DNA from 2 places in the Oceanobacillus picturae genome. Region 2 is predicted to be linked to the other one. Evidence: a T-box and tRNA genes for the amino acid it is inferred to sense, from the RefSeq annotation. Region 2 holds a T-box; the other holds one or more tRNA genes.
The links. A T-box is a leader RNA that pairs with one kind of tRNA and senses whether it is charged. The one in region 2 lies ahead of ileS (isoleucine--tRNA ligase), so its partner is inferred to be a tRNA-Ile.
Positions count from the first base shown of each region.

Region 1 (5,780 bases), on a different contig from region 2:
TTGGTGCTTATGTTGAGACAGGTTCTGTTATTCTTATGCTTATTATCTACTTTATAGGATTATTACTTATCATCATTGATGGTAAACTTCTAAACGATGGCACGCTTGCCACCATCGGACTTGCAGCTATGTTAACAGCAGTGGCTTTACCTGCACCTAATTTGACGGCCGGTTTATATGCTGTATTAGGCGTGTTGCTAGGAACTGGAGCATCATTTCTATTTTTAAAAGTATTTAAACGTAGGGATATGTGGAATAAGTTAACATTAAAGGATCAGCTTTCAACGGAAGCGGGCTATAATTCGATAAATGAAACGTATGCCACACTTGTTGATCAGGAGGGTGTAACACTGACTGACTTAAGGCCAGTAGGGACAATTAGGGTTAACAATAAGGACTATAGTGCAGTGTCAAATGGGCAATGGATAACAAAAGGGACTTCAATCCGAGTAGCGATGGTTGATGGAACAAAAATTCTAGTTGAAAAACAATAATGTTACTATTAAAATCTTTTATGGACCATTCGGTTTGTAAAAGATTTTTTATTTGCCTATTGGTTGCATTTTAACAAGAGGAGTAGGGAACTAAATAAAAGGGAAGCGATAAACGGTTTGTAAATTTAATGTTAAATTTGTACGCAAATCCTTTACAAAGTATTTATATTTATTAATAATAGTCTAAGTGTGCGACAAATTTCTACATGAATGAAGGGTGGTAAAAGGGATTGGAATTAGATCTGCAAACACTGTTATTTGAATTTATCGGGGGATTAGGGATCTTTCTTCTTGGTATAAAATACATGGGAGAGGGACTTCAAAAATCGGCAGGAGATCGGTTAAGAAACATTCTTGATAAATTTACAAGCAATCCTTTTATGGGAGTTTTAGCTGGAATTATTGTAACTATCCTGATTCAAAGTAGTTCAGGTACAACCGTTTTGACGGTTGGTCTAGTAAATGCAGGTTTTATGACATTCAGACAAGCAATTGGTGTAATAATGGGTGCGAACATCGGGACAACCGTAACCGCGTTTATTATTGGGATTGACATTGGAGAATATGCACTGCCAATTATTGCGGTGGGCTGTTTCTTACTGTTTTTCTTTAAGAACACACTGGTTAATGCCATTGGACAGACTATATTTGGTTTTGGTGCCTTATTCTTTGGCTTAGAACTAATGAGCAGTGGTATGTCACCATTAAGAGAACTGGAATCCTTTCAGCAGTTGACTTTAAATATGAGTGATAGTCCAATACTAGGAGTGGTGATTGGAACAGTATTTACCCTAATTGTGCAAAGTTCAAGTGCCACTATTGGGATTCTGCAAGGTCTATTTTCAGAAGGTGCAATTGAGCTTAAAGCAGCTATACCTGTTCTTTTTGGGGACAACCTTGGTACAACGATAACCGCAGTTCTTGCGTCTATTGGTGCATCGGTAGCAGCAAAGCGTGCTGCATACACGCACGTTATTTTTAATCTGGTTGGTGCAACTATATTTATTGTTTTTCTCGGAGTATTCACCCAGGTAATTACTTATCTACAAGGACAATTTGACTTGAATGCGGAAATGACAATAGCATTTGCCCATGGTACTTTTAACGTAACAAATACGATTATCCAATTTCCATTTATCGGTGCATTAGCATGGCTTGTAACAAAAATCATTCCTGGAGAGGATACGATAGTTGAATATAAACCAAAGCATTTAGATCCTATTTTTATTCAGCAATCTTCCACCCTGGCATTGGACCAAGCCAAAGCCGAAGTTATTCGGATGGGGGAATATGCATCTCAAGGATTGGAAGAGACAAATCTCTATTTAAACAATCATTCCCAAAAACATTCAGATATGGCTATGCAGGTAGAGGGTGCTCTAAATAATCTCGACCGCAAGATTACCGAGTATTTAGTAAGTATTTCTGCAGGCTCTCTAACAGAGCTAGAGAGTAACAAGCATACTGCACTCATGGACTCTGTACGAGATATTGAACGGATTGGTGACCATTTTGAAAACATTATCGAGCTTATTGACTATAAGATTTCCAATAAAGTAAATCTTACTGATAAAGCGAATGAAGATCTTAACGAAATGTTTGAGCTGACAATTGCTACAGTGAAACAGGCTATTCGTTCTCTTGAAAAAACAGATCGTGAAGAAGCTCTGGCAGTTGTACAAAAAGAAGATGAAATTGATAAGATGGAGCGGAAGTTTAGGAAAAAACATATCATTCGAATGAACGAAGGGTTATGCAGTGGTTCTGCAGGGATCGTTTTCGTAGATATTATCAGCAATCTTGAACGAATAGGTGATCATGCCGTTAATATTGCGGAAGAAGTGTTAGGAGAAGAGTAAGGATGAGAAGAAGGGTCTGTTGAGGCTCTTCTTTTCTATTTTAGATGGCATCATTAATTGTTTAATGTTCAAAATAAAATAAAAATAATTTTATTATTGAAATCAAGTTAAGAAAGTGATATATTATATATTGTCGTTTCCGAGGACAAACTACATAGATTGTAAAAAAGAAAAAAATCTTTTAAAAAAATGATTGACAGTTTTTGTCGAACGTGGTAAATTATATCTTGTCGCCGAAACAATGTGTAACAAAAAAAGACAAGGTGATCGGGTTACAATGTATCCTACCAGTTATTACTAACAAGATAAACATGGCGGTGTAGCTCAGCTGGCGAGAGCGTACGGTTCATACCCGTGAGGTCGGGGGTTCGATCCCCTCCGCCGCCACCAATATCATAATTTTATGGCGGTCGTGGCGAAGTGGTTAACGCACCGGATTGTGGCTCCGGCATTCGTGGGTTCAATCCCCACCGGTCGCCCCATAAATATAAAAGCAAAGGACCCTTAGCTCAGTTGGTTAGAGCTATCGGCTCATAACCGATCGGTCGCAGGTTCGAGTCCTGCAGGGTCCACCATAAAAACTCGGAGGTATACCCAAGTCTGGCTGAAGGGATCGGTCTTGAAAACCGACAGGCGGGTCAAACCGCGCGGGGGTTCGAATCCCTCTACCTCCTCCATACATACTCAAACAAAAAGGAAACAATTTATAGTCAATTCCTTAATGGCTCGGTAGCTCAGTCGGTAGAGCAAGCCGTAACTTCATCGAAAAACTGCTATGTGCAGGCTTGCGAGGAGTGCGACTTCATCGAAATAGCATGCAACACGACGAGCACAGAACTACGAAGCAACGCATCGAAACTTCTTAAACTGAAGGAAACAAAATAATAATATACTATAACAATGGCTCGGTAGCTCAGTCGGTAGAGCAAGGGACTGAAAATCCCTGTGTCGGCGGTTCGATTCCGTCCCGAGCCACCATTTTAAATGATATACAGGCGAAGGCCTGTTTTTTTGTGTTTTCAAAAGTTATCTACATAGAAGCTATGTAAATTTTGAGTAGAACTAGGGGGTTTGTTTTTTGAAGGCTATATTTGATACTCATGCATATTAGTTGCAACTGTATGCGTGCTTTGATACTCTTTCCATAAAGGGTGGATACATTCCTTTTAATAAACATATTTATTAGAGGAGGAACATTAATTATGGCAAAATTTGAATTACCAGAACTACCATACGCATACGACGCGTTAGAACCAACTATCGACAAAGAGACAATGAACATTCACCACACGAAGCATCATAACACTTATGTTACGAAGCTTAACGGAGCATTAGAAGGGCATGCAGATCTTCAAAATAAATCATTAGAAGACCTTTTAAGCAATTTAGATGCTGTACCAGAAAGCGCACGCACTGCCGTTCGCAATAATGGTGGCGGACATGCAAACCATACTTTATTCTGGAACGTATTATCTCCAAATGGTGGCGGCGAGCCATCAGGTGAGCTTGCAGATAAACTAAACAGTAAGTTTGGCAGCTTTGATAAATTCAAGGAAGAATTTGAAAATGCTGCAACAACTCGCTTTGGATCCGGCTGGGCATGGCTAGTTCTTAACAATGGAGAGCTTGAAGTAACAAGCACGCCAAATCAGGATACACCTCTAATGGATGGAAAAACTCCACTATTAGGTCTTGATGTTTGGGAGCATGCTTATTACTTGAAATATCAAAACAAACGCCCTGACTATGTATCTGCATTCTGGAATGTAGTTAACTGGGATCAAGTAAACAAAAACTACAACGAAGCAAAATAAAAATAGTCTTTAATTCAAAGAGCGCAAGGCTTAAAGCCCTGTGCTCTTTTTATATGGATTAGTAAAAAGCATACTGCATATCTCCATTACTTCTGTTCAAACTAAGAAAGGATTCATGAAGGAGTATGATTCATGCGGAAGGCTATACAATTTTACCAAGAGAAATTAGATATAAATAAAGATCTACTTTTTTTGCTTGTTATTGGCGGACTGTATTCTCTGGGAATATTCTTGTCCAATACTTTTGTTAACATATATTTGTGGAAGCAGTCGGGTGATTATATTACGATTGCCATCTACAACCTGGCCATATACCTATTTCAACCCGCTACATTTATTTTAGCGGGGAAATTAGCTAAAAAAGTGGATAGGGTGATCGTCCTCCGGCTTGGAGTAATCTTTCTGTCCATATTTTTTCTAAGTGTTCTTCTTATTGGAGAACAAGCTTCAAAGTACAATTTTTTATTAGGGAGCCTACTAGGGATTGGTTATGGCTTCTATTGGCTTGCTTTTAATGTACTAACTTTTGAAATTACGGAACCTGAAACACGTGACTTTTTTAATGGCTTCCTAGGGGTGCTTCAGTCCTTTGGTGGTATGATTGGCCCGTTGCTGGCCGGGATAATTATTGCTCGTATGGAAGCAAATATTGGGTACACGACCATTTTTACAATTTCCTTTATCCTGTTTATTTTGGCGGTCGCTTGTAGCTTTTTTCTTAATAGGCGAAGAGCTGAAGGAAGCTTTCACTTTAGAAGAATCTTACAGGAGCGTCATCATAATAAGAATTGGCGAAGAATCTTATATGCGCACACTTTTCAGGGACTTCGTGAGGGTATTTTTGCTTTTATTATTTCTATATGGGTTTTCTTGATAACCCAAAGTGAATTTTCACTTGGTATGTTTAACTTAGTCTTATCAGGGCTCTCTTTTGTGTTTTATTTCATCGCAACAAAGTTTATTAAAAATAAACTGCGCAAAAAAGCGATTTTACTTGGTGGACTAATTCTCTTTTTCTCCACCTTTATTATCCTGTTTAATTTAGGTTATGTCCAATTAATCATATATGCTGTTTTCATTGGAATTGCTTACCCGATTATTAATGTCCCATACGTTTCCATGACGTATGATGTGATTGGTAAGGCTTGGAAAGCCAAGGAGATGCGCGTAGAGTACATTGTTGTAAGAGAACTATTCGTGAATTTAGGGAGAGTTGGTTCTATTGTCCTCTTCTTGGGAGCAGTCATGCTGTTCCCAGCAAAGCAAGTGATACCTGTCTTGCTTATAATTCTTGGGAGCGGACACTTGATCATTTACTTTTTTGTTAAGAATATTTACCTCGGAACAAAGCAAAAGAAAGAGGTCTTAATAAAAGATCAAATAACAGATGAAAAAAACCGATAAATTCACTTAGATTATACTATCTGACATGTTATAATAAAAATATATGACTATTTTTATTATGGGGGAGAAGCGATGGGTAATAAGAAAAGAAAGAAAAAAGCACAACTTCCTTTCCGGATTAACATATTGTTCTTTGTTGTGTTTCTTATGTTTTCTGTATTAATTATGCAGCTCGGTGTTGTGCAAATACTTAATGGGGAAGCATTTCA
Region 1 is NZ_CCAX010000001.1:316,153-321,932, forward strand. It holds gene BN988_RS01575 (NfeD family protein) at 1-494, shown strand, start outside; gene BN988_RS01580 (Na/Pi cotransporter family protein) at 725-2,353, shown strand; tRNA gene BN988_RS01585 (tRNA-Met) at 2,667-2,743, shown strand; tRNA gene BN988_RS01590 (tRNA-His) at 2,760-2,835, shown strand; tRNA gene BN988_RS01595 (tRNA-Ile) at 2,852-2,928, shown strand; tRNA gene BN988_RS01600 (tRNA-Ser) at 2,938-3,030, shown strand; tRNA gene BN988_RS01605 (tRNA-Phe) at 3,256-3,331, shown strand; gene BN988_RS01610 (superoxide dismutase) at 3,556-4,167, shown strand; gene BN988_RS01615 (MFS transporter) at 4,300-5,571, shown strand; gene BN988_RS01620 (peptidoglycan D,D-transpeptidase FtsI family protein) at 5,644-5,780, shown strand, end outside.
Region 1: it encodes a tRNA-Ile, which carries the amino acid that the T-box ahead of ileS (isoleucine--tRNA ligase) is inferred to sense. The anticodon was not compared.

Region 2 (5,780 bases):
CTTATGTAAAAAAGACACCTTGCTCCTGTTTAGCAAGGTGTCTTATCCTACATGGTTTTCCTATGATTTAATAAACATCTTTATTTCATTGCCTTCTACATGGAAACTTCTCATATCTGGTTTACCTTCAAAATGAACATTGTTTAATATTAGGTTCCGTTGCATTAATTCATCATGCTCAACCAGAACGTTTTGCAGCCATGTATGAGCCTGGATGAATAAGTCTACTCGTAAATCGACTGGTAAATTCAATTCTTTTCGATATGTTTGGACTGCTCGAATTATTTCTCTTACTAACCCTTCTTCTTTTAATTCTCGCGTTACATTTGTATCTAATAGGGTTAGGAAATGACTACCTTCCAGTAATGCAAAGTCATCTCTTCCCTTTCTCTCAACAAGAACGTCCTCTTTAGTGAGTTTTACAGTGTCACCTGAATTTAGTACTACCTGCAATTCGCTCTCTTCAAGGAATTTCGCCTTTTCCCAGGTTCCCTAATGCTTCTACTTTGTTTTTCACTTCACCTAGAGATTTACCCAGCTTTGGTCCAGCAACTGAGAAATTTAACTTCATCTCGAACTGTATTAATTCTCGAGCAACTTCTTTAAATGTTACGTCCTTTATATTCATTTCATCTTTTATGATAGAAACATAATTGTGCAAACCAGACAGATTAGATGCTTCTGCAGGCACGATAACCAACCTGGCTAGTGGCTGTTTCGTTTTTATTCCAACTGTATTGCGCAGCGATCTAGTAAGCTCTATAATTTCCAATACGGCATCCATATCTTTTTCTAATTGTTCATCCACAAGTTTTTCATCTGGTTGTGGATAATCCGAGATATGCACACTTTCATTCATTAAGCTTGTGTATATGTCTTCTGAAACAAATGGCGTGTAGGGAGCCATGAGTTGAGAAAGCTTCTTTAAAACCTCAAATAAGGTACTAAATGCTGCTCGCTTATCCTCCGTCATTCCATTACTCCAAAAACGTTGTCTTGAACGCCTTACATACCAATTACTAAGTTCATCAACAAAGGTGGCGATGGTTCTTGCCCCTTTGGTGATGTCATAATCCTCTAGACTTTGAACCACTTCCCTTGTAACGGTGTTTAAACGAGAAACAACCCATTTATCGAGTGTTGTTGGATCCCCTCCCAAGTCACTAGCTGGGTTGAATTGATCAATTTCTGCATACATGGAATAAAACGAGTACACATTTAACAGAGTATCAATGACTTTGGATTTTGCATGGCTCACCGTTTTTTTAGAAAAGCGTTTATTGTTCCATGGTGAGCTGTCCGCTAACAAGGCCCACCTTAACGAATCAGCACCAAACTCTTCAATTAGCTCCGTTGGATTCAAAGCATTTCCCTTACTTTTCGACATCTTTTGACCATTTTCATCTAAAATATGCCCTAAGGAAAGGACGCGCTTATATGGTGATTGTCCTGTAAACAGTGTAGAAACTGCTAATAAGCTATAAAACCAACCTCTTGTTTGGTCAACACCCTCAATTACGACATCTGCAGGAAATTGTTTTTGAAACAAATCTTTATTTTCAAATGGGTAATGGTATTGAGCAAATGGCATGGACCCACTATCAAACCAGACATCGATAACCTCGCTTGTTCGATCCATTCTCCCACCACATGAACAGGTTAAATGAACGTTATCCACATAAGGCTTGTGCAATTCCAGATCTTCTGGCACTTTTTCTACAGCAAGTTCTCTTAGTTCTTTTGCTGAATGTGGAGCCTTTTCTTCTCCACATTCCTGACAAACCCACACGTTTAACGGGGTTCCCCAATATCTGTTTCGCCCTATATTCCAATCCACCATGTTATCTAAAAAGTTCCCAAACCTTCCATCTTTCATGTGGGAAGGGAACCAACTAACTTCCTGGTTATTCGCTTGCATTCTTTCCTTCACTGCTGTTGTCTGGATAAACCAACCTTCCATTGCGTAATAAAGCAGTGGACTGTCACATCGCCAACAGTGTGGATAACTATGTTCATATCTTTGCTTCTCGAATAAAAGATCTTCTTTTGAAAGCATTTTAATGATGTCCACATCACAATCTTTTACAAATCGCCCTGCAAGTGGTCTTATCTCTTCCGTGTAGCGACCTTTTGTATCCACAACATTGATATAATCAAACTGATTATCCTGTATTGCCTTGTAATCATCTTCACCATGTGCTGGTGCAATATGCACGATACCTGTTCCACTTGTATCTGTAACAAAATCTGCCCCGATCACTTTATGTCCATTGGTTACCGTCACATAATCAAAAGGTGCTTCATACGAAAGGCCTAGTAAGTCTTTTCCTTTCAAAGTTTCCAGTACCTCATACTCCTCTTTCATCACGGTAGGAGCCAAAGATTCTGCAAGGACAAACACTTCAGAGTCATGCTTCACACGAACATAGTTCATAGTAGGATTGACTGCTACAGCAGCATTTCCTGGCAAGGTCCATGGTGTCGTCGTCCAGCCTAAAAGATATTCATTTGTCCTGCCTTTTAACCGAAACTTAGCTGTTACAGATAAATCGGAAACATCTTTATAGCCTTGTGCCACTTCATGAGAGCTAAGGGAAGTCTCACAATGTGGACAATATGGGACAACTCGATGCCCTTTATATAAATAACCTTTCTCATGAATTGTGGATAAGATGTTCCAGACAGACTCAATGTACTCGTTTTTTAGTGTTACATAAGGGTCTTCCATATCAACCCAATAACCAAGTGCCTCCGTGAATTGTTTCCACTCACTCTCATAGGCAAAGACACTTTCTTTACATTTTTGAATGAAATTCTCAACACCGTATTCCTCGATCTCATCTTTTCCACGAATATTTAACTGTTTTTCCACTTCTAATTCCACAGGTAAGCCATGAGTATCCCAACCCGCTTTTCGCAGTACCTGGTAACCAGACATTGTTTTGTATCTTGCTACAAAATCCTTGATCGTTCTTCCGAGGGCATGACCCGCGTGTGGCAGCCCATTTGCAGTTGGAGGACCTTCATAAAAAACATAGGTTTCTCTCCCTTCACGGTTAGCTATAGAGCGTTCAAATGTTTTGTCTGCTTCCCATTTTTTCCGAACCCTTAATTCCCTTTCAACATTGGTTTCCTTCACCATCATCACCTCATTAAATGGACTAAAGCGCAAGCACCCGTTTAGAAACGTAGCGAATGGAAAGAATCAACTGAGATAAAGGAATCACGGTTAGCTCTTAAACCGATGATGACTTATCGTAGGGCGATTCTTGAAGTCGCCTAGTTTCTGGGGGCTGGAGCTGGACGTGGCTTATCCACGCTTAACTATCACCAAATAAATTCATATCCTTGCTTTGTAAACAATTAAAAAACTCGACCCCACATACGTAGGATCGAGTTCATATATATATACATATATTCGACTTTTAACAAAATAAAAAAACCATAGTAGTGGTCTTTATCAAATTGTTACACTACGTACTATCATACGCGTCCTGGGTATCGGTAGAATGCCGTCAAAGTTTAAAAATTTTTCAACTTTGCTTCTCGGAGAGGATTTTCATTATGGTCTCACCGTTGACTTTCAGCAATCGTCAACTCTCTGTAGATAAGATAAACATAGCTACTCTTTCTCGTCATCGAATTATTTATTAAATTATACAAATCATAACCAACCGGGATGGGAAAGTCAACTTTATTTTTTACATTTATTAGTTTGTTATTTGTATTTTCTGCTATTATAGAATATACACTGAAAATTGGATCTATAAAAGGGGACTAAAAATTTGAATGAACTTTTGATGTTATCCATTTTGTTCTTTGTTTTTTTGGCTTACAAGTTGATGAAGGTTTTTCGAATAAAAGGCATTCCAAGAAGTAATAAGATTTTAGCTTGGTCTCTTTATGGTGTTTGTCTAGTTGTGATGGTTTCTGTTAATTTGTGGCTTTAAAATAAAACTAAAATTGCTACTCCCAAACAAACGGTGAAAGAAGTTTATTTATAATGAAATATTCATTGTAATTGTCCTGTTTTTAAAGCCCAGACTTTCATATATCTTAATTGCTGGATTTCCATCAAATACGCTTAAACGAATTTCGGAGTATCCTTCTTGTTTCAATTGTTCAACGCCTGTTTTAATCAATTGCTTTGAAATGCCTTTACCTCTGTATTCCTCTAAAACAAACAATTCATAAATAAATCCGAGTGCCTTATCTGAAAACTGATCTTTGCTTCCCCCTATAAGAACCCAACCTGTTATTACATTGTTTTCAGTTGCTATTAAATAATTACTCCCCCTTTTTAAAAGAGGTTCTACTAGTTGTTTTGCTTTTTCAATCGTTGGTTCTACTTCTCCTAAAGTTCCCTCAAATATCGCCTGTGGTGAAAGTGATAATATCTTTTCAATTTCAACCTCATTTGGTTTTCTTATTTTCATTTTTCAAGTCACCCCATGCAAAAACTTTTTATATGCTTCTCAGTCAACTTCTATAAATTAAACTCCCTCTTAACTAATTCTGCAACTTCCTCCGCACCCAAATTAGTATTGTTAATCTTTATATAGTTCGGGAATTCAATTTCGCCTTCTAACGAGTTCAATCGATAATTCTCAATTGATTTTTTCAACCTACTTTCAGACCATTCGATATTTCTTTTTGAGGGTTTATGTTCCAGCCTATTAGAACTTTTATTACGTTGAATTCTCTCGTCCAGATCAGCTTCTAGTTCTACATAGTAGACTGTGGCCCCCTTGGACTCAAATAGCTGCGTTACTCTGTTTACATAATCCCAATCAGCTTGTAAATTAAACGCCCATAAGTAAGTGAAAATCATTCCGTCCAAATTACTTTTTGAGACTTCTTCAAATATCTCTTGCCGAAATAAGTTTACTAATCTTTTCCCTTCTTTCGTGCCATAGTCAAAAAAATGATTTACCAATTCAATCGTCATGTGATTATGAAATAGTTTTAGGTCTGTTATCTTTGCTAACTCCTGCCCCACTGTCATTTTACCTACCGCTTGCGGTCCAGTAATAAGAACAAACTTCATATGCTTTCTCTCCTTAATTTAATAGGGGTAGACGTCTGGACATTAGCCTAATAAAGTCATCCCACATAACCAAAACTCCGTGCTATGCTCTATACGGAAATAAGCAATAACACCAACGTCAAAAACTAAGTAACGGAAAACGCTTTTATTGTAAAATTCAATGTACGGATTTTCTTGCTTTAATAAACCAACCCAAATAAATCTTGTAACCTGTAACGCTTCTGTAAAATCAGGAGTGCCCTTTCTGGATCACACCGAGTAGACAATCAAACTATTATGTAACACTATGACGTCATCCCATTGTACGCACTGGTACGATATGTGATTATTTTTTAGAACTAAGAAAAAACAAAAGTGAAAGTCTTAATTAATGTCTCCGGCCAACATTTTTAGATTACAACCTTTATATCATTTTAGTTAATACTATATTCACAAGACTAATTATAGATAATCTATGGTGTAAAAAATTAATACCAACCCAACTAAACACATTATCCAAGATAAGGCTGAAGTTGAGCTGCTTGATATTTTAATCCGAAGTGTAAATAAGGTAGAGTTTATCCACTTTCCAAACAATTTATATCCAAAGAAGATAAACAATGCTGGCAGAATCATAATAATATTGTATGCAGCTATAGTTGGGATCCATTGATAAAAAGGTATATTATTTGTAGTTGAATGAATTTCATTTATTAATCCTTCTGTCTCAACGCTTTTGAGAGACAAAAAAAGA
Region 2 is NZ_CCAX010000002.1:54,874-60,653, reverse strand. It holds partial or broken gene ileS (isoleucine--tRNA ligase) at 61-3,145, opposite strand; T-box leader at 3,416-3,648, opposite strand; gene BN988_RS11330 (GNAT family N-acetyltransferase) at 3,999-4,436, opposite strand; gene BN988_RS11325 (AAA family ATPase) at 4,487-5,047, opposite strand.